DNA from 4 places in the Geodermatophilus sp. DSM 44513 genome. Region 3 is predicted to be linked to each of the others. Evidence: riboswitches for the same ligand, from Rfam matches in the RefSeq annotation. Region 3 holds a riboswitch; each other region holds the start of a gene.
What was found. A riboswitch is a leader RNA that binds a small molecule or an ion and turns the genes downstream of it on or off. The one in region 3 is predicted to bind thiamine pyrophosphate.

Region 1: another riboswitch for thiamine pyrophosphate. It lies ahead of RTG05_RS00400 (purine-cytosine permease family protein); the one in region 3 lies ahead of thiM (hydroxyethylthiazole kinase).
Region 2: another riboswitch for thiamine pyrophosphate. It lies ahead of RTG05_RS10245 (sodium:solute symporter family transporter); the one in region 3 lies ahead of thiM (hydroxyethylthiazole kinase).
Region 4: another riboswitch for thiamine pyrophosphate. It lies ahead of RTG05_RS19850 (purine-cytosine permease family protein); the one in region 3 lies ahead of thiM (hydroxyethylthiazole kinase).

What each region holds. Positions count from the first base shown of each region.
Region 1 covers NZ_CP135963.1:79,595-84,295, reverse strand. Annotated here, with positions in the region: gene RTG05_RS00415 (Nramp family divalent metal transporter) at 1-881, shown strand, start outside; gene RTG05_RS00410 (TenA family protein) at 979-1,596, opposite strand; gene RTG05_RS00405 (TenA family protein) at 1,619-2,218, opposite strand; TPP riboswitch at 2,252-2,366, shown strand; gene RTG05_RS00400 (purine-cytosine permease family protein) at 2,355-3,692, shown strand; gene thiO (glycine oxidase ThiO) at 3,689-4,701, shown strand, end outside.
Region 2 covers NZ_CP135963.1:2,109,772-2,114,472, forward strand. Annotated here, with positions in the region: gene RTG05_RS10240 (LuxE/PaaK family acyltransferase) at 1-1,016, opposite strand, end outside; gene RTG05_RS10245 (sodium:solute symporter family transporter) at 1,013-2,452, opposite strand; TPP riboswitch at 2,442-2,554, opposite strand; gene RTG05_RS10250 (hypothetical protein) at 2,630-2,884, opposite strand; gene RTG05_RS10255 (DUF427 domain-containing protein) at 3,123-3,917, shown strand; gene RTG05_RS10260 (oxidoreductase dimerization domain-containing protein) at 3,990-4,205, opposite strand; gene RTG05_RS10265 (phosphorylase family protein) at 4,413-4,625, opposite strand.
Region 3 covers NZ_CP135963.1:4,570,368-4,575,068, reverse strand. Annotated here, with positions in the region: gene RTG05_RS22030 (flotillin family protein) at 1-575, shown strand, start outside; gene thiD (bifunctional hydroxymethylpyrimidine kinase/phosphomethylpyrimidine kinase) at 651-1,466, opposite strand; gene thiE (thiamine phosphate synthase) at 1,463-2,119, opposite strand; gene thiM (hydroxyethylthiazole kinase) at 2,116-2,904, opposite strand; TPP riboswitch at 2,898-2,993, opposite strand; TPP riboswitch at 3,034-3,128, shown strand; gene RTG05_RS22010 (alcohol dehydrogenase catalytic domain-containing protein) at 3,131-4,144, shown strand; gene RTG05_RS22005 (DEAD/DEAH box helicase) at 4,193-4,701, opposite strand, start outside.
Region 4 covers NZ_CP135963.1:4,098,049-4,102,749, reverse strand. Annotated here, with positions in the region: gene thiO (glycine oxidase ThiO) at 1-608, opposite strand, end outside; gene thiE (thiamine phosphate synthase) at 605-1,369, opposite strand; gene RTG05_RS19850 (purine-cytosine permease family protein) at 1,366-2,745, opposite strand; TPP riboswitch at 2,734-2,846, opposite strand; gene RTG05_RS19845 (DUF5999 family protein) at 3,411-3,614, opposite strand; gene RTG05_RS19840 (sensor domain-containing diguanylate cyclase) at 3,962-4,701, shown strand, end outside.

The DNA of each region.
Region 1 (4,701 bases), 140 kb from region 3:
GCGTCCCGCTGCCGATCGGCGGCCTGATCACCGCCGTCGTCGCCTTCGTGCTGCTGGCCGCGCAGTCCCGCGGGCACCGCCCCTTCGAGCGGGTCATCACCGGGCTGCTGCTGGTCATCGGCGCCGGCTTCGCCTACACGCTGGTCGGCTCCGGTGTCGACGTGGGCGGCATGGCGTCGGGGATGGTGCCCTCCTTCGCCGGCCCGGACAGCCTGGTGCTGGCCGCCGGCATCCTCGGCGCCACGGTCATGCCGCACGTCATCTACGTGCACTCCGCGCTCACCCCGGGCCGCTACGGCGACGTGGTCACCGCCGGGCGCACCCGCGAGGGACGGCGCGGGCTGCTGCGCGCCCAGCGGCTGGACGTGCTGGTGGCCATGGGCGTGGCGGGGCTGGTCAACGCCGCGATGCTGGTCATCGCCGCCCAGCTGTTCACCGGCTCGGCCGAGCAGGCCGGCTCGCTGGAGGGCGTGCACGCCGGGCTGGGCGACCAGCTCGGTGCCGGCGCGGCGCTGGCCTTCGCCCTGGCGCTGCTGGCGTCGGGCTTCGCGTCGTCCTCGGTCGGCACGCACGCCGGCCAGGTGGTCATGGCCGGCTTCCTCAAGCGGCACATCCCGGTGCTGGTCCGCCGGCTGGTGACCCTCGCCCCGGCGCTGCTGGTGCTGGTGCTCGGGGGCGACCCGACCACCGCGCTGGTCTGGTCCCAGGTCGTGCTCAGCTTCGGCATCCCGTTCGCCCTGGTGCCGCTGCTGTGGCTGACCAGCCGGCGCGACCTCATGGGCGGCTGGGTGAACCGGCGGGTCACCACCGTCGCCGGGTGCGTCGTCGCGGCGCTGATCATCGCCCTCAACGGCCACCTGCTGCTGGGCTTCGTGCTCTGAGCCCGCTCGCTCCACGGCCGAGCGTGTGCGCCGCCGCCCTGCTCCACCCGTCGGGAGGGGGCCTCGGCGCACACCGTCGCCGTCCGGCGAGCGCCCGTCAGGCCCCGCGCCAGGCGGCGTCGAAGAAGCCGACCTCCAGTGCCATCGCCCGCCGGTACGCCGTCCGGACGGCGGGGACGTCGGCGGCGTGCGAGTCCAGCAGCCGCTCCAGCGTGCCGGCCAGCGCGTCGAACCCCGGGTCGGCGTAGGTGGTGACCCACTCGGCGTAGTCCCCGGCGCGCCCGGGCGACAGCGAGCGGCCCAGGTGCGCGTACAGCCGCATGCACGGGGTCATCGCCGCGCAGGTCGCACCGACCCCGCCGAGGGACGCCGTGGCCAGCAGGAAGTCGGTGTAGGCGGTGGTCGCCGGCAGCGGCTGCACGCCGGCCAGGTCGATGCCCCAGCGGGCCGCGTAGCCGGCGTGCAGCGCCAGCTCCTCGCGGACCCCGGCGAGCAGGTCGGCGAAGGCGTCCAGGGTGGCCCGGTCGGGGCTGTGCGCCACCCCGAGGGCGTAGCCGCGGGCGAAGGACTCCAGGAAGAACGCGTCCTGGGCGACGTAGCCGGCGAAGCGCTCCCGCGGCAGCGTTCCGTCGCCGATCCCGGCCACGAACGGGTGCGCCAGCGCCGCGGCGGCCAGGTCGGCGTTCGCCGCCCACAGGTCGGCGGACAGGCTCACAGCGCCGCGTCCAGCGCCGTGCTCACAGCGCCGCGTCCAGCGCCATGTCCCAGAAGGCCACCTCGGCCGCGACCACCTCGGCGAAGGTCGCGTCGGCGTCCGGCGCGGGCGTGCCGTCGGCCGCCGCCGCCAGCCCGGCGACGTAGCCGGCGAACCCCGGCGTCGTCCAGTGCTCGACGAACTCCCGGTACCCGGGCGCGCCGGGCCGCGCGTGCGACCACGCGTCCAGGTAGGTGCGCTCGATGGTCCACAGCGCGGTCAGCGCCGTCCCGGCGTCAGCGGCGTCCAGCCGCCCGAGCAGCTCCGCGTAGCCGGCGGTGGCCGGCCGGGCCGGCGCCCCCAGGTCCAACCCGCGGACGGCGGCCTGCTGCTCGAACCAGGCCAGCTCCTCGACCAGCGCCACCAGCCCGCCGGCGAGCACCGCCTGCGCCGGCCGGGGCGCGCGGGCCAGCAACCGGGCCTGGAAGCGCAGCAGGTCGGCGACGAAGCGGGCGTCCTGCACCAGCCAGGTGTCGAAGGCGGCGACCGGGACGGTCCCGTCGCGCACGGCGTCGAGGAACGGGTGCCGGGTGGCCCGCCGCCAGTCGTCGGGGGAGCGGGAGGGGAGGTCGGCGACCGGCACGGCGGGGACTGTACGGACCGGGTCTAGGGTGGGCGCTGCACGTGCGGGAGCTCGGGCACCACCGGGCTGAGAGGGCGACTCGAGGCGTCGCCGACCGCTGGAACCTGACCGGGTAATGCCGGCGTAGGGAGCAGTCATGAGCACGTCGAACGCCGTCCCCGCGACCGGGGAGGCCCCCCTCACCCTCGCCGAGGCGCCCGCCCCCGTCCTCGGCCTGCGGGACACCTTCGGCCTGTGGGCCAACCTGGGCGTCAGCCTGCTGCTGCCGGTGGCCGCCGTCTTCGTCGTCCTCCCGGGCCGGCCGCTGTCGACCACGATCGGCGCCATCGTCGTCGGCGCCGTCATCGGCGCCACGCTGCTCGGGCTGGCCGCCGCCGCGGGGGCGCGCGAGCGGGTGCCCACGATGGTGCTGCTGCGCGGGCTGCTCGGCCGGCGCGCCTCCGCGCTGCCCACCGCGGTCAACCTGGTGCAGTGCGTCGGCTGGGCCACCTTCGAGATCGTCATCATCGCCGAGGCGGCGTCCCGGGTGCTGGACGCACCGCGGTGGCCGTTCGTGCTGCTCGCCGGGGTGCTGGCCACCGCGATGGCGCTGCGCCCGCTCGGGGTCGCCCGGGTGCTGGCCCGCTACGCGATCTGGGCGGCCCTCGCGGCGGTGGTCTACCTGTTCGTCAACGTCCTGGCCGAGCCGCTGCCGCCGCTGACGCAGGGCGCGGCCACCTCGTTCTGGACGGCGGCCGACATCGTCATCGCGCTGCCGGTCTCCTGGTTCCCGCTGGTCGCCGACTACACCCGGCACGCCCGCAGCGCCCGGGCCGCGGGTGCCGGCGCGGGGCTGGGCTACGGCCTGGCCACGATCGTGATGTTCACCCTCGGCGTCGTCGCGCTGGCCGCCTACGGCAGCGCCGGGTTCGACGTCATCGACGCGCTGCTGGCCGTCCCGCTGGGGGCCCTGGCCGTGCTGGTGCTGGTCACCGTGGAGCTGGACGAGGCCTTCGCCAACGTCTACTCCACCGCGGTGTCCGCGCAGAACATCGTCGCCCGGGCCGACCGGCGGCTGCTGGCCGTCGGCGTCGGCACGGTCGCCACGCTGCTGGCCCTGACCTTCGACATCGCCGCCTACGAGCCGTTCCTCTTCCTCATCGGCGCGGTGTTCGTGCCGCTGGCCGGTGTGCTGCTCGTCGCCTACGCCAGCACCCCGCGCGGGGCCTGGGACACCTCCGACACCGCCCCCGCACGGCCGGTGTTCCTGCTGCCGTGGGCGGCCGGCTTCCTCGCCTACCAGCTCACCCTGCCGACCTACTTCGCCGGCCCGGGTGCGGGCTGGACGGCGTGGTGGGCCGCCCGCCAGGCCGACCTGGGCATCGACCCGGCCAACGGCTGGTCGGCGTCCCTGGTCGGCCTGGCGGTGGCGGTGTCGCTCACCGCGCTGGTCTGCCTGCCCGGGGTGCTGCGCCGGCGGAGGGCGGCGGCATGACCGACGTCGCGGTCGCCGGCGGGGGGCTGATCGGGCTGGCCACGGCGTGGCGGGCCGCCCGGCGCGGGCTGTCGGTCACCGTCGTCGACGACTCCCCCGGCACCGGGGCGTCGGCCGCGGCGGCCGGCATGCTCGCCCCGGTCACCGAGGCCGGCTACCGCGAGGAGGCGCTGCTGCGCCTGGGCCTGGCGTCGGTCGAGCGCTGGCCGGCCTTCGCCGCGGAGCTGCGCGAGGCCACCGGGGCCGACGTCGGCCTGCGCACCGCCGGCACCCTCGTCGTCGGCTTCGACTCCGACGACGTGCAGGAGCTCGCCGCGCTGCACGCCTACCAGTGCGAGCTGGGGCTGGCCGCCGAGCGGCTCACCCCGCGGGAGGCCCGCCGCCGCGAGCCCGCCCTGACCCAGCGGGTGCGCGGCGGCCTGCTGGTCGCCGGCGACCACTCCGTCGACGGCCGGGCGCTGCACGCCGCCCTGCTGCGCGCGGCCGAGGACGCCGGCGTGCGGCTGGTGCGGGAGCGGGTCACCGCGCTGCGGGTGGACGGCGGCCGGGCGGCCGGGCTGGAGACGGCCGACGGGGGCACGGTGCTGGCGGGCGCCGTCGTCCTGGCCCTCGGGGCGCACAGCGGCGGCCTGCCCGGGGTGCCACCCCTGCCGGTGCGCCCGGTGAAGGGGCAGGTCCTCCGGCTGGCCGGGGCGGCGGACCTGCTGGAGGGCACGGTGCGCGCGCTGGTCCGCGGCCGGCACGTCTACCTCGTCCCCTACGCCGGTGACCGGCTGGTGGTCGGCGCCACGGTCGAGGACCGCGGGTTCGACCCCACCGTCACCGCGGGCGGGGTGCACGACCTGCTGCACGACGCGATCGACGTCGTCCCCGGGATCGGCGAGTGCGAGCTGGTCGAGACGCTGGCGCGCTGGCGGCCGGGCACCCCGGACAACGCCCCGCTGCTCGGCCCCGGCCCGCTGCCCGGGCTGGTGCTGGCCACCGGGCACCACCGCAACGGCGTGCTGCT
Region 2 (4,701 bases), 2.2 Mb from region 3:
CCGCGGTTGGCCAGGTCGTGGTGCACCAGCAACCCGCGCTGCCCCGGCGGCACCGGCCGGCCGGTGCCGGCATCCACCGCCTGCACGCGGGCCCACGGCGGCACGGCCTTGACCCGTGGTGCCGGGTCCCGCCCGAGCCACGCCCGCCGCAGGGACGTGTCGTAGTACTGGGTGCTGATCTCGGTCATCCCGTAGTAGTTGACGCACCACGCGTCCGGGACGCCCAGCCGCTGGCCGAGTGCCGTCCGCAGCGCCTCGGCCGGGACCTCCCGGGACCGGCCCTTGAAACCGCCGGTGTCCAGCACCCGGCTGCCGGGCGGCAGCCGGAACGCGGTGCCTGCCGCCTCCAGCGCGTCGAGCAGGTGCACGTAGGCGAAGGAGGTCCCCAGCAGCCCCACCGGGACGCCGTCGCGCTCGGCCGCCGCCAGGGCGGCGAGGAGCCCGTCGAGGTCCAGCCCCTCGGCGCCGACGAAGGTGCCGCTGCCGGCGGCACCGAAGGAGTCGACCAGTCGCTGCAGGAAGTACGCCAGTGAGGAGTGCGGCTGCTGCTCCGGCGGCGGGTTGAGGACCAGCAGCCGCAACTGCGCCCGGTCCGGCAGGAACCACTGCCGGAAGCCGGTGCGCAGCGAGGCGTCGTACAGGTGCAGGTGCGGGTGGTGGTTGCGCCCCCGCCGGCCCGGGTCGGTGCTGCCGCTGGTCGTGAACACCGCCGCAGCCTGCTCCGGTGGTGCGCACGACAGCGTCAGCTCCCGGAAGGCGCTCAGCGGCACCGGCGGGATCTCCCGCCAGCCGCGCACCTGCCCGGGCTCTGCGCCGCGCGCCCGGCAGTAGCGCCGGTAGGGGCGGTTGCGCTCGTACTGGTCGGCGAACAGGTCCAGTGCGAGCCGGTCGAACTCCGCCTCCTGGGCCTGCGTCGGGCCGCCGTCGTCCCGGGTCTGCGCCGACGCCTCGATCCAGGCGAGCAGCCGCCGGTCCAGCTCACCGAGCTCGGGGACCGTGGGGGACCGGCCGTTCACCGGGCCACCCGCTCGTCCACGGGCCCGTCCAGCGGCCGGACCCGGCGCGGGAGTTCCCGCAGGTCGGTGCTGCGCCGGCCGAGGAGGGAGACCAGCACCGTCACCGCGGTGGACGCCGCCAGGGCCGCGGCGAAGGGCGGCAGCGACAGGCCGTCGGCGAACGTGGCGACGTCGACCGCGGCGGCGAGGGACCCGCCGGCGACCAGACCGTGCGCCAGGGCGCCGAGGAGGCCGGCCACGGCTCCGGCGACCGCGGCGGCCGGGGTGGTGCGGCGCCACAGCCCGAGGAAGGCCGGCGCGATCGTCGCCGCGCACAGCAGGTCGGCGACCAGGAACAGCCGGAGCACCGAGATTCCCTGGAAGGCCACGAGTGCCGGCACCACGGTGAGCAGCACCACGAGCAGCCGGGCGCCGCGCAGCCCCCACCGCGGCGCCTCGGTGACCACGGCCGCGGCGAGACCGCCCTGCAGCGTGTCGACGGTGGAGGTCACCAGGGCCACCGTGAAGACCAGGACGACGACCAGCACCCACTGCTCGGCCCCGGCCAGCAGCGCGAAGAAGGGCACCGGCGGGTTGCCGAGGTCCACCGCCGAGGCCGCGGCCAGCAGGCCGACCACCCCCGCGGGCAGCACCACGAGGACGCGCATCGCGGCACCCAGCAGCGCCCCGCGGGTCAGGGCCCGCTCGTCGCGCGCGGACCACACCCGCTGCCAGTAACCGTTGTGGAACAGGCTGGTGGCCAGGACGGCGACGACCAGGGTAGCCGCCCCCTCCAGCCCCGCGCCGTCGACGGCGAGCAGCCGCCCGGCGTCCTGGGGCCCCGAGTCCGGCAGCGCGCGGACGACGGCGATACCGACCACGCCGAGCAGCAGCAGGAGCAGCCAGCCCTGCCACGCGTCGGTGCGGATGGAGGCCCGCAGTCCCCCGTGGGCGGTGTACAGCGTGGTGACCGCGGCGACGGCGACCACGCCCACCCGCGGGTCCAGGCCGGACAGGCGCCCCAGCACCGCCCCGATGGCGGTCAACTCCGCGGCCAGCGCGACGAGCATGTACCCCAGGGAGATGCCCAGCACGTACGCGTGCATGACGCGTCCGAGGCGCAGCCGCACGAACTCCACGAGGTTGTGCCCGCGGGGGAGCAGCGCCCGCAGGCGGCGGCCGAGCAGCACCAGCGCCAGCAGGGGCAGGGTGATGGCCACCGCGTAGCCCACCACTCCAGCCAGGCCCACCGAGGCGCCCACCTCCGGCGGCGCGAACAACACCCACGCGCCGACGCCGGAGGCGAAGAAGGACAGCCCGAGGGCGCCGCCGCCCTGGGTGCCCCGGGCGACGGCGAACTCCTCCAGGTCCCGGTCGCGGCCGACCCCGAGGCCCACGCCGGCGAACAACAGCAGCACGGCGGCCACGGCCACCGCGGTCAGGGCGGTGCCCACCACGTCGAGTCCCTCCGCCGGCATTACCCGGTCAGGTTCCTGCGGTCGGCGACGCGTCCAGCCGCCCTCTCAGCCCGGTCCGCCCGAGCTCCCGTGTCTGCAGGACTAACACTACCCAGGCACCGCGCGGTCGCACCGGGCGGAGGGCGCCTGCCGCGCCGGCGGGCGACCGATCAGCGGTCACCACGCGGGGGAGGGGAGCCACCCGCCGGCGGCGGCGCGGAAGTGCTCCGGGGGCAGCCGGCCGGCTCCGGCCGGGACCGACCCGAGCAGCGGGACGCCCACCCGTGGCAGGTCCGCGAGGTTGCAGCGCTCGGCCATGCCCGGCTCGGCCGGCCAGGATCCGACGACCAGGCCGGCGGGTTCCAGGCCGCGGGCGCGCAGCGCCTCGACGGTCAGTCCGGTGTGGTTCAGCGTGCCGAGCCCGGCAGCCACCACGACACCGGATGGGGTCTGGCCGTGTCGTCGCTAGACGCCGACCGACTGCCGGCGGGCCCGCCAGGTCCGGCTCCGTCCCGTCGCCCGGCCGCACCCCCCGGGCAACGGCGGCGGAGCCTGGACAGCCCCCTCGTCCCGGGGGAGGCTGGCGTGCGCGGCGTCGTCCTGGACGTCGCGACCGGCCGGCTGAGCCGGGTCCGGTGAGCCGGCGCCCGAGCAGGAGAGGAGAGGGACCGTGTCGCTGACCCTAGGCACCGGGCCGCTCGCGCGGCCGTCGGCGGGGCAGCTGAACGCCGACCTGTGGTCGGTCGCGCCCGCGCACGCGCTGTTCCTCCACCCCGTGCAGGAGCGCATCCGGGGCATCCTCGGCGGGGAGACGGTGGTGGACACAACCGGCGCGGTGATGCTGCACGAGACGGGGCTGCTGCCACGCTGGTACCTGCCAGAGGCTCACGTGGCACCGGGCGTCTTGGAGCCGAGCGACACCCGCACCACCTGCCCGTTCAAGGGCGAGGCCGTGTACTGGCACCTGGCGGTCGACGGCCGGCGCGTGGCCGACGCGGCGTGGTCCTACCCCGACCCGGTGGAGGGCTGCCCGCCGCTGGCCGGCCTGGTCTCCTTCCCCTTCGAGGCCCTGGACACCTGGCTGGTCGAGGACGACGTGCAGATCGGCCACCCGCGCGACCCGTTCCACCGGGTCGACGTCCGCCGCTCGTCCCGGCACGTGGTGGTCCGCGTGGGCGGGCAGGTGGTCGCCGAGACCGGCAGCCCGTTCGCCGTGGTCGAGACCGGCCTGCCGGTGCGCTGGTACGTGCCGGGGTCCGACGTCCGGCCCGGCGTGCTGGAGCCGAGTGCCACGACGACGGTCTGCGCGTACAAGGGCGTGGCCACCTACGAGCACGTCGTGGTCGACGGGCACCGGTACGACGACGTCGTGTGGTGCTACCGCGAGCCGCTGCCGGAGGCGCTGCCGATCGCGGGACACCGGTCCTTCCACGGGGACGGCGTGGAAGTCGCGGTCACCACCTGAGCCGCCGGTCGGGCGAGCCGAGGCAGCTCTGCAGCGGGTCCGCGACGCCCGAGGTCGGCCCGGCCCGGTCGGTCAGGACACGCCGCGCTCCTGCTCGAGCAGGCGCAGCCAAACCTCGCTGAGGGTCGGGAACTCCGGTACCGCGTGCCAGCGGGTGTCGACGGGCACCTGGCCGACGATCGCGATGGTGGCCGCGTGCAGCAGCTCGCCGACCCCAGGGCCGACGAACGTCGCACCGACGAGCAGGCGGCTGTCAGCGTCGATGACCAGCTGGGCGGTGGCGTGCACACCCTGGCCCTCCCCTGACTGCTGAGCACCGGGTGCTCGTGCTCCGCCGGGAGACCCAGACGACGGGCGGCGCCCGATGAGCGCGGCCAGCCGGGGCGGTCGGCCGGAGCCGACGCCGGCCACCCGAGCCGCGCAGACCGGTCCGACGACCGCACCCGCAGCCCGTGACGCGACGGCCCAGGAGGGCCTTGGCGACGGCACGGCCGCTCAGGGCAGCCGCTCCAGCAGCCGCACGAGGAGGCTGCCGAGACCGCTGGCCGCGGCTCTGCCGGCGGAGACGACCTCGCCGGCGTCCAGCGGCTCGCCCGTGACACCGGCTGCGGCGTTGGTGACCAGCGACAGGCCGACCACCTCCAGCCCGGCGGCGCGGGCCGCGATCGCCTCCAGTGCGGTGGACATGCCGACCAGGTCGGCGCCCATCGTGCGCAGCATGCGGATCTCGGGGTCTCGAAGTGCGGTCCCGGCAGCGCGGCGTAGACGCCCTCGGTCAGCGACG
Region 3 (4,701 bases):
AGAACGCCGCCATCCTGACCGCCGAGGCGCAGCGGCAGGCGACGATCGCCGGTGCGCAGGCCGCCGCCGAGCAGGCCCGGCTGTCCGGTGAGGGCGAGCGGGCGCGGCGGTCGGCGCTGGCCGAGGCCGAGGCGGTCGAGGGCGCCAAGCGCGGCGAGGCCGAGAAGCTGCGCCGGCAGGCGGTCGCGGACGCCGTCGAGCGCGAGGGCACCGCCGAGGCCGCGGCGATCCTCGCCCGTGGTCAGGCCGAGGCCGAGGCGCTGGACGCCCGCTCGGAGGCCTTCGCCAAGTACGGCGAGGCCGCGGTCCTGGAGATGCTGGTCAAGGTGCTGCCGGAGGTCGTGCAGGCCGCGGCCGCCCCGCTGGCGGGCGTGGACAAGATGACCGTCATCTCCGCCGACGGCGCCGGCGCGCTGGGTCGCTCGGTCGCGGCCAACGTCGCCCAGGGGCTGCAGCTGTCCGGCGACCTCACCGGCGTGGACGTCGCCGCCCTGCTGCGCCGCTTCGCCGCGGACGGCGGTGGTGCCACCCGCGTGCCGATCACGACCGACGGGGACGCCCCGCCCCGCCCGTGATCATCGGCATCCGGCGGCTCGACACGCCGGTGTAGGCCCACCACTCGCCGATGATCACGGTGGGTGGCGGTGGGCTCACCGCTCCCAGACGCCGGCGAAGTGGTGCACGGGACCGTGCCCGGAGCCGACGCCCAGGGTGCCGCCCGCCTGCAGCGCCCGCTGCAGGTAGTCCCGCGCCGGGTCGACCAGCCGGGTCCAGTCGTCGGTGCGGTGGCGGGCGGCCAGCGCGGCGAGCGCGGAGGACAGCGTGCACCCGGTGCCGTGCGTCGAGGTGGTGTGCACCCTGGGCCGCCGGGTGACCGTCACGCCGTCGGCGGTGGCCAGCACGTCGACGCTGTCCTCGCCGCCCAGGTGGCCGCCTTTGAGCAGCACCGCCCGCGGGCCGAGCGCCAGCAGCGCGGTGGCCTGGCCGGGCAGCTGGTCGACGTCGGTCGCCGGGTCGACGCCGAGCAGGACGGCGGCCTCGGGCACGTTCGGCGTCACCAGGTCGGCATGGGGCAGCAGCTCGGCGCGGACGGCGTCGACGGCGGTGTCGTCGATGAGCCGGTCGCCGCTGGTCGCCACCATCACCGGGTCGCACACCACCGGCCCGCCCGGGCGGGCGGCCAGCGCCTCCGCGACCGCGTGGACCACGTCGGCGGTGCCGAGCATGCCGAGCTTGGTGGCGTGCACCCCGACGTCGGCGAACAGCGTGGCCAGCTGCTCGGCGACGAAGGCGGCGGGGACGGCGTGCACGCCGGTGACGCCGCGGGTGTTCTGCGCCGTGAGCGCGGTGAGCACCGCGGTGCCGTAGACGCCCAGCGCGCTGAAGGTCTTCAGGTCGGCCTGGATGCCGGCGCCGCCGCTGGGGTCGCTCCCCGCCACGGTCAGCGCCACCGCGACCCCGCTCACCGGGCCGCCCCGATCGACTCGTCCAGCCGGCGGGCCGCCCGCTGCGGGTCCTCCGCCGTGCAGATCGCCGAGACGACGCACACGCCGTCCACCCCGGTGGCGGCCACCTCGCCGGCCCGGTCGGCGTCGATGCCGCCGATCGCGACGGTGGTGAACCCCGCGGCCCGGGCCTCGTCGGCCAGCGCGCGGACGCCGTCCGGGCCGAGCGCGGTGCCGGCGTCGGGCTTGGTCGGCGTCGACCACACCGGGCCGATGCCCACCAGGTCGACGGTGCCGGGCGGCAGGGCGCGGGCGACGTCGAGCTCGGCGACGGAGGAGACGCTGAACCCGAGCAGCCGGTCGGGACCGAGCAGGGCCCGCACCTCGGCGGGGGGCAGGTCGTCCTGGCCGAGGTGCACGCCGTCGGCCCCGGCGAGCAGCGCGACGTCGACCGCGTCGTTGACCCACAGCGCGACGTCGGGCCGGCCGGCCAGCGCGTCCTGCACCGCCCGGGTGAGCGCCAGCAGCTCGCGGCGGGCGGCGGTCTTGTCCCGGACCTGGACGGTGGTGACGCCACCGGCCACGGCCGCGCGGACGACGTCGGCCACCGGGCGGGGGCGGCACAGCGCGGTGTCGGTGACCAGGTAGAGGGTCGGGTCGAACGCCCTGCTCATCGGACGTCGGCCGCGGCCAGCGCGTCGCCGTCCACGGCGTCCAGCGCGTCGAGCCAGGCGGGGGTGAAGGTGCCGGGGCCGCCGGCCACCGCCGCGGCGCGCTCGGCGGCGACGGCGACGTGCGCGTGCGCGGCGACCGCCCCGGTGAGCGGGTCGCCGGTGGCGGCCACGTAGGCGGCGACCAGGGCGCCCAGCGCGCAGCCGGCACCGGTGGTGCGGGTGAGCAGCGCCGAGCCGCCGCCGACGCGGACCGTGCGCCGCCCGTCCGTGACCAGGTCGACCGCGCCGCTGACCGCGACCACCCCGCCGGTGCGGGCGGCGAGCTCGGCGGCGGCCTTCGCGGCGTCCTCGGCGCTGTCGGTGCTGTCCACGCCGCGGCCGCCGGCGCCCGCGCCGGCCAGCGCCATGACCTCCGAGGCGTTGCCGCGGACGACGGTCGGCCGCAGCCCCACCAGCTCGGCGGCCAGTCCGGTGCGGAACGCCAGCCCGCCGACCGCGACCGGGTCGAGCACCCACGGCGTGCCGGCCGTCCCGGCCGCGCGGGCGGCCAGCCGCATGGCCTCGGCGGTGCGGGCGGAGACGGTGCCCACGTTGACCAGCACCGCGGAGGCGACCGCGGCGAAGTCGCCGGCCTCCTCCGGGGCGTCCACCATCGCCGGCGCGGCGCCGACGGCCAGCAGGGCGTTGGCGGTGACGGTCTGCACGACGGTGTTGGTCAGGCAGTGCACCAGGGGGGTGCGGGTGCGCAGCGCCGCGGAGGCGGCCCGCAGGTCGAGGACCGGCATGCCGGTGACATCCCTTCGCCAGTGCGAACTGGAGCAGGTTCGACGGGTGTGCTCTCAGTCCCCGGGAGGGGACACCCCGTGCCGAGCCGAACGTAACACCGGCCGGTCGGCCCGGTAGCGTCCCGGCCCTGACCACGGGAGCCCGCGCCGAGCGGGCTGAGAGGGCGGCTGGGGCCGCCGACCGTCCGAACCTGTCCGGGTCGTGCCGGCGTAGGGAGGCCGTTGCGTGCGTGCTGTCCGTTTCTCCGGGGTGGGACACCCCCTGACCGTCGAGGACGTCGAGTCCCCTCGCCCCGGTCCGGGCGAGGTGCTGCTCGACGTCGCCGCGGCCGGGGTGTGCGGCACCGAGCTGCACTTCCTCGACGGCCTGCTCACCCCGGCCCGCACCCCGATCACCCTGGGCCACGAGGTCGCCGGGGTGGTGGCCGCGCTCGGCGAGGGGGTCGACGGCGTCGCGGTGGGTGACCGGGTCGCCGTCCACTACCTGCACGCCTGCCACCGGTGCCGCTGGTGCCGGGCCGGCGACGACCACCTGTGCGACGCGCCGCTGGGCTTCCTCGCGTTCGCCACCGACGGGGGGTTCGCCGAGCAGGTCGCCGTCCCGGCCTCGTCGGTGGTGCCCGTGCCGGCGGGGGTGGACCTGCCCACCGCGGCCACGCTGTGCTGCAGCGGGACGACGGCGTTGCACGCGGTGTCGGTCGCCGGCGTGCGGCCCGGGTCGGACGCCGTCGTGTACGGCGTCGGCGGGGTCGGGCTGGCGTTGGTGCAGGTGCTGCGGGAGGCCGGCGCGCGGGTGGTCGCGGTGGCCCGGTCGGCACGGCGGCTGGAGCTGGCCCGCGAGCTGGGCGCCGCGGTGACCGTGGACGCGTCGGCCGGGGACGTCGCCGGCGCCGTCCGGGAGGCCACCGGTGGCCGTGGGGCGGACGTCGTGTTCGAGCTGGTCGGCACCCGGGAGACCGGCGCCGCCGCGCTGGCCGCCCTGGGCAAGCGCGGCACGCTGGTCTACGTCGGCTACTCCGCCGAGCGGGTGGAGGTCGACCCGCTGGCGATGGTGGTGCCCGAGCAGCGGATCGTCACCTCCGTCGGCAACCGGCGCGCCGAGCTGGTCGAGGCCCTGGAGCTGGCCGCCCGCGGCCGGCTGGTCACCAGCGTGAGCACGCACCCGCTGGCCGACGCCCCGCGGGTGCTCGAGGACCTGCGCGCCGGCCGCGTCGTGGGCCGCGCGGTGCTCGTGCCCTGACCACCCGTCGCTCCGCCGTCCGCTCGTCCCGGTGGCGGCCCGCGCGGGTCAGCCGTCGGTGAGGGTGGCCGGTGGCAGCCAGTCGGCGTCCAGCAGCTCGGCGACCTCCCGCAGCGCGGAGGTGTCCGCGCCCGCGGTCGAGCCGCTGACCGCCAGCCGCTCCACCATCACCCGGGCCACCTGCTCCTCCACGGTGTCCGCGGCGAAGGCCACCCGCCACGGGGAGACCTGGCCGTCGCGGTGGGTGCGGCCGGTGACCTGGCGGGCCTGGATGCCGGAGAACCGCGGCTGGTGGAACAGTCCGACCCGCGGGGTGGTGGACGCCGTCGCCCCGCCGGGCAGCAGCTCGCCAGCGTGCAGGCTGATCGACGCCGTCACGGTGAACACGCACACCGGCGCCACCCCGGTCTGGAAGCGCAACCGCTCGGCCTCGACGTCGAAGCGGTCGCGCCCGTAGATCGACGCCACCGCGACGCCGGAGTCCTGCAGCGCCTCGCGGATGGGATCGGCGGCCGTCTCCACGAACTCCACCGACACCGCGACCTGGCGCTCGGCCT
Region 4 (4,701 bases), 470 kb from region 3:
GCCACGACGGTGTCGCCGCGCACCTCGGCTCCGTCGGCCAGCTGCAGGCCGGTGACCCGGCCGCCGGTGACGCCCAGTGCGGCGATCCGGGCGCGCCGGATCCGCACGCCGGCCGCCTGCGCCGCGGCCAGCAGTGCCGCGTGCAGCGACCGCCCGTCCACCGAGTGGTCACCGGCCACGGCCAGGCCCCCGCGCAGCCGGGGGGTCAGCGAGGGCTCGCGGCGGCGCACCTGGCGAGGGGTGAGCCGCTCGACGGCCAGCCCGAGCTCGTCCTGGTAGGCGTGCAGGTCCTGCAGTGCCCGCATGTCATCGGTGTCGAAACCGACGACCACGGTGCCGGCCGTGCGCAGCCCGACGTCGATTCCGCTGGCCGCCTGCACGTCAGTTACGAATGCGGGAAACCGTTGCAGCGAGGCCTGGCACAGCGCCAGCAGCGCCTCCTCGCCGTAGGTGACCTCGCTCACCGGCGCCAGCATCCCGGCCGCTGCGTAGGAGGCGCCGCTGCCCGGCGCCTCGTCGATCACGGTCACTGGCAGCCCGCGCTGCGCGCACCGCCAGGCCACGGCCAGCCCGATCAGGCCACCGCCGGCGACCACAATTTCGCTCATCGGGGCCCCGACCGCCGGCCGCGCTCGGCCGGGCCTGGTTCCGGGCGTGGTGGTCGGCTCTGCGGCGCGCCCCCGAGCGCGGCCAGCAGCGCCCGGGTGGCCAATCCTGGATCCGGCGCGTCGGACACCGCGGAGACCACGGCCACCCCGGCGGCCCCGGCTGTCAGCAGCGCGGGGATCCGGTCGGCGGTGATGCCGCCGATGGCGATCACCGGAACGGCGACCGCTTCCGCGACCGCCGCGACGCCGTCGACACCCAGCGGGTCCGGCAGCCCCGGCTTGGTTGCGGTGGAGAAGGCCGGGCCCACCCCGAGGTAGTCCGCGCCGGCCGCCACCAGCTCGGTGGCGGCCGCGGCGGTGCGCGCCGTGCCACCCAGCAGATGGGCCGGCCCGGCGACCGATCGCGCCGCGGCCACCGGCAGGTCCCCGGCCCCCAGGTGGGTGCCGGCTGCGCCGACGGCCAAAGCGATGTCGACCCGGTCGTTGACCAGGCATGTCGCTCCCCGTCGGCGGCAGACCTCCACGACCCGGGCGGCGAAGTCGTACAGCGCCCGGTCCGGGCAGAACTTCACCCGGACCTGCACGATCCGCGCGCCGGCCGCCACCGCCGCGGAAACGACAGCCAGGGCGTCTCTGCCCTCGCGGGCGTCGGTCAGCACGTGTAGTCCGCTGATCCGCCGGCGAACCTCGGCGCCCCGGTCCGGGTCGACCGGAATCGGTGCGTTGGTCCGGCCGGCGGCGAGCACCCGGCGGCCGGTCATCGGACGGCCTCCGATCGGGCGAGCGTGGACCGGGGCCGCCGGCGGCGGGCGAACAGCCCGCCGAGCAGGCAGAGCAGCGCGGTGAGGACGGCGGCCACCGCGAGGCTGACCAGCGACGCCGACCAGCCGTTGGCCGGATCGATGCCCAGGTCGGCCTGGCGGGCGGCCCACCACGCCGTCCAGCCGGCGCCCGGCCCGGTGAAGAAGGTCGGCAGGGTGAGTTGGTAGGCGACGAAGCCGGCCGCCCACGCCAGCAGCGGCCCCGGGCGCGCCGGGGCGGTGTCCGATACGTCCCAGCCGCCGCGCGGCAGCAGCCAGTAGGCGACGACGAACACCCCGACGAGCGGGACGAACACTGCGCCGATCAGGAATAGGAACGGCTCGTAGGCGACCAGGTCCACCGCGAGTGCGAGCCCGGTGGCCACCAGCCCGACGCCTGCGGCCAGCACCCGGCGATCGAGGCGACCCACGATGTTCTGCGCCGAGACCGCAGTGGAGTAGACGTTGGCGAAGGCCTCGTCGACCTCGACCACCAGCAGCACCAGCACGGCCAGCAGTCCCAGCGGCACGGCCAGCAGCGCGTCTACGACGTCCAGACCGCCCCGGCCGTAGGCGACCAGGGCCAGCACACCCAGGGTGAACAGGGCCACGGTGGCCATCCCGTAGCCGACAGCGACACCGGCGAACGCCGCCCGCCCGCGCCGGACGTGCCGGGTGTAGTCCGCCGCCAGCGGAAACCACGAGACCGGCAGAGCGATCACGATGTCGGCCGCGGTCCAGAACGATCCGGCTCCGCCCTCGGTGACCGGCGGCAGCGGCCGGGAAAGCACCTCGGCGAACAGGTAGACGATCGCGGCCAGCGCCGCCCACACCGCGTAGCGCGCCAGCACCCGCACCGCCCCCAGCGGGCGCAGCGCCATCAGCGTCGCGAGTGCGCCCGCGACCAGCACGAACGGCCAGCGCGGCGCACCCAGCGCCCGCGAGGCGGCCTCGGCGATGATCCACACCTCGAACGCCGCCCAGCCCACGCACTGCACCACATTGAGGGCGGTCGGCAGCCAGGAGGTCCGCCGGCCCAGCAGCCCCCGCATCAGCACCATCGCCGGCACGCCCTCCCGGGCGCCGGCCGCCGCGCCCAGGCCCAGCAGCACCGAGCCGATCACCGCACCGGTGACGATCGCGCCGATCGTCACCGACAGCGGGCGGTCGGCGAGAACCACGTACGTGGCCGCCACCGGCAGCAGCAGGCTGATCCCCAGGCTGCCCCACAACCCCACCGTCTCCCCGAGGCCCAGCATCCGCGGCGGCGGCTGCGACAGTGTGATCGGGGCATCCCCCGACGACGTGGTGGCACCGACGGCGCCCGACGGGCTCATGCTCGCTCCCTACGCCGGCATTACCCGGTCAGGTTCCAGCGGTCGGCGGCACATCAGCCGCCCTCTCAGCCCGGTTGTTCCGAGCTCCCGCACATCGCCCTTGCAGCCTAGCGAGGCGTCTACTCCCCGGGTACCGCAGGGCCAGGGGGATAGAGGTTCACTGGCACTCCTGGTGTGTTCTTCAGGGACAGTGGCGATTCGCAATAGGCCTGAGCTGTCGACGGCACGACAGTCATCTCGGCTCGAGGATCCTCACGTCGACGAGCACCACCAGAGTGACTCATGGGCGTGAAGCGGACGAACCTGCCGACATTGCGGGAGAGCCTGAATGCCACCACGGTCTCGGCCACATCGAGGTCTTCAACGGCATCGGCGCATGACGCAGTTCGAAAGCCGCTGCTGCGTCTAACTAGCGGCAAGGTTCGGCGATCTGCCCCTGCACGTGGACAGGACGGTTGTTCGCACTCAAGGGAGGATGAGAGTGGCGGGTCAGGCCACAACGAGTGGTCCCCCCGCGGATCCCAGGCCTCGGCCCATGTCCAGGTGCCCCGCAGTCACTTGCCAGGGGGCCTGCTTTGCGCTCTCCTCGAGCCGGGCCGGACACGCCGGATGTCGTGCCTGGACAGAGCTGAGACGGGTCGGCCCGCGGCGGGCGCAGGCGGTGCTCAGCGACTGGCTAGCTCCGGCCTGAGCCAGGTGTGGTGGTGCCGGACGGCCCTGCCGTCGGGGAGGAGTTCCCTGTCGTCATCGAAGAGGATCACGCCGTTGCAGAGCAGGTTCAAGCCCTGCTCGGGATGGGCGCTGACGGCAGCCGCCAACTCACCCGTGTCGCTGGTCACGTGGGGCCAGGGGGTTCCGTGTCGGCACATCGGGATCTCATCCGCTGGGGGTACCCGGGGGAGCGGGTGGAGGTTACATTCTGCACCCGACCAGTTACCGAGCGGGAACAGTCTGCACCCGGAGTTCACATGACGTCGCGTGACGCAGACCACAATCTCGACCGATCGGGGTTGTGGTGCTCTCACCATGCTGAGCTCTGTGGCGCGACGTCAGATTGGGACGAAGACCTTCGTCAAGCGACGGTCCGCACATCGCCACCGAAGACACCGTCCGCTCCTCAGGCGGCAGCGACCGCGGCGAGGGGTATGGCCGGCGGGACGACTCTGCCGACACGAATCCACAGGCAGCGGTCCCGGACACCCCGACGGGGAGTGACATGGAGCCGTTGACCGGCCTGTTGCGGATCCTGACGACGATCCTGTTCGTGGGTCTGGCGGCGACGTCGTTGGTGCTGTGGCGTCGGCGGCGCGATGCCCCGGCGAAGTGGGCGGCGGTGAGCTTTGCGCTGCTCGCAGGCGCCACCACCGCCGGGGTTCTGCTCCCCGATACGGGCGGGGACGCGGTCCAGTGGGCACAAAAGGTCAGCGTCGCCGCCCTGGTTGCCTTCCCGTATTGCCTGCACCGGTTCGCGGTCGCCTTCACCGGGGTGTCCAGACTGGTGGAGAGGCTGGCCGCGGCGGCCACGGTCGCCCTCGTCGCCGCCACGCTGATCCTGCCGCCCATCTCGGAGGCGGGCGAGCCGGTACCGGCGTGGTCGCCGTGGTACATCGGCGCGGTCCTCCTCGTGTGGACGGGGCTGTCCCTGCTGGTCGCGGTGCGACTCTGGTCCTCGGGTCAGGGGCAGCCGAACGTGGTGCGCCGGCGCATGCGCCTGCTCGCGTACGCGTCGGTCGGACTCAGTTTCGCGCTCCTGACCGCCGGCTCCAGCCGGGACGTCTCCAGCCAGTGGCCGGGGCTGGTCGTGCAGAGCCTGGCCCTGGCCAGCACTGTCTCGTTCTGGGCGGGGCTGAATCCCCCGCGTCTGCTGTTGGCGTCCTGGCGTCAACCCGACGAAGCGGACCTCAACAAGGCTGTGGAGAGCCTGGTGGCGGCTACCAGGCGCGAGGATATTGCCGG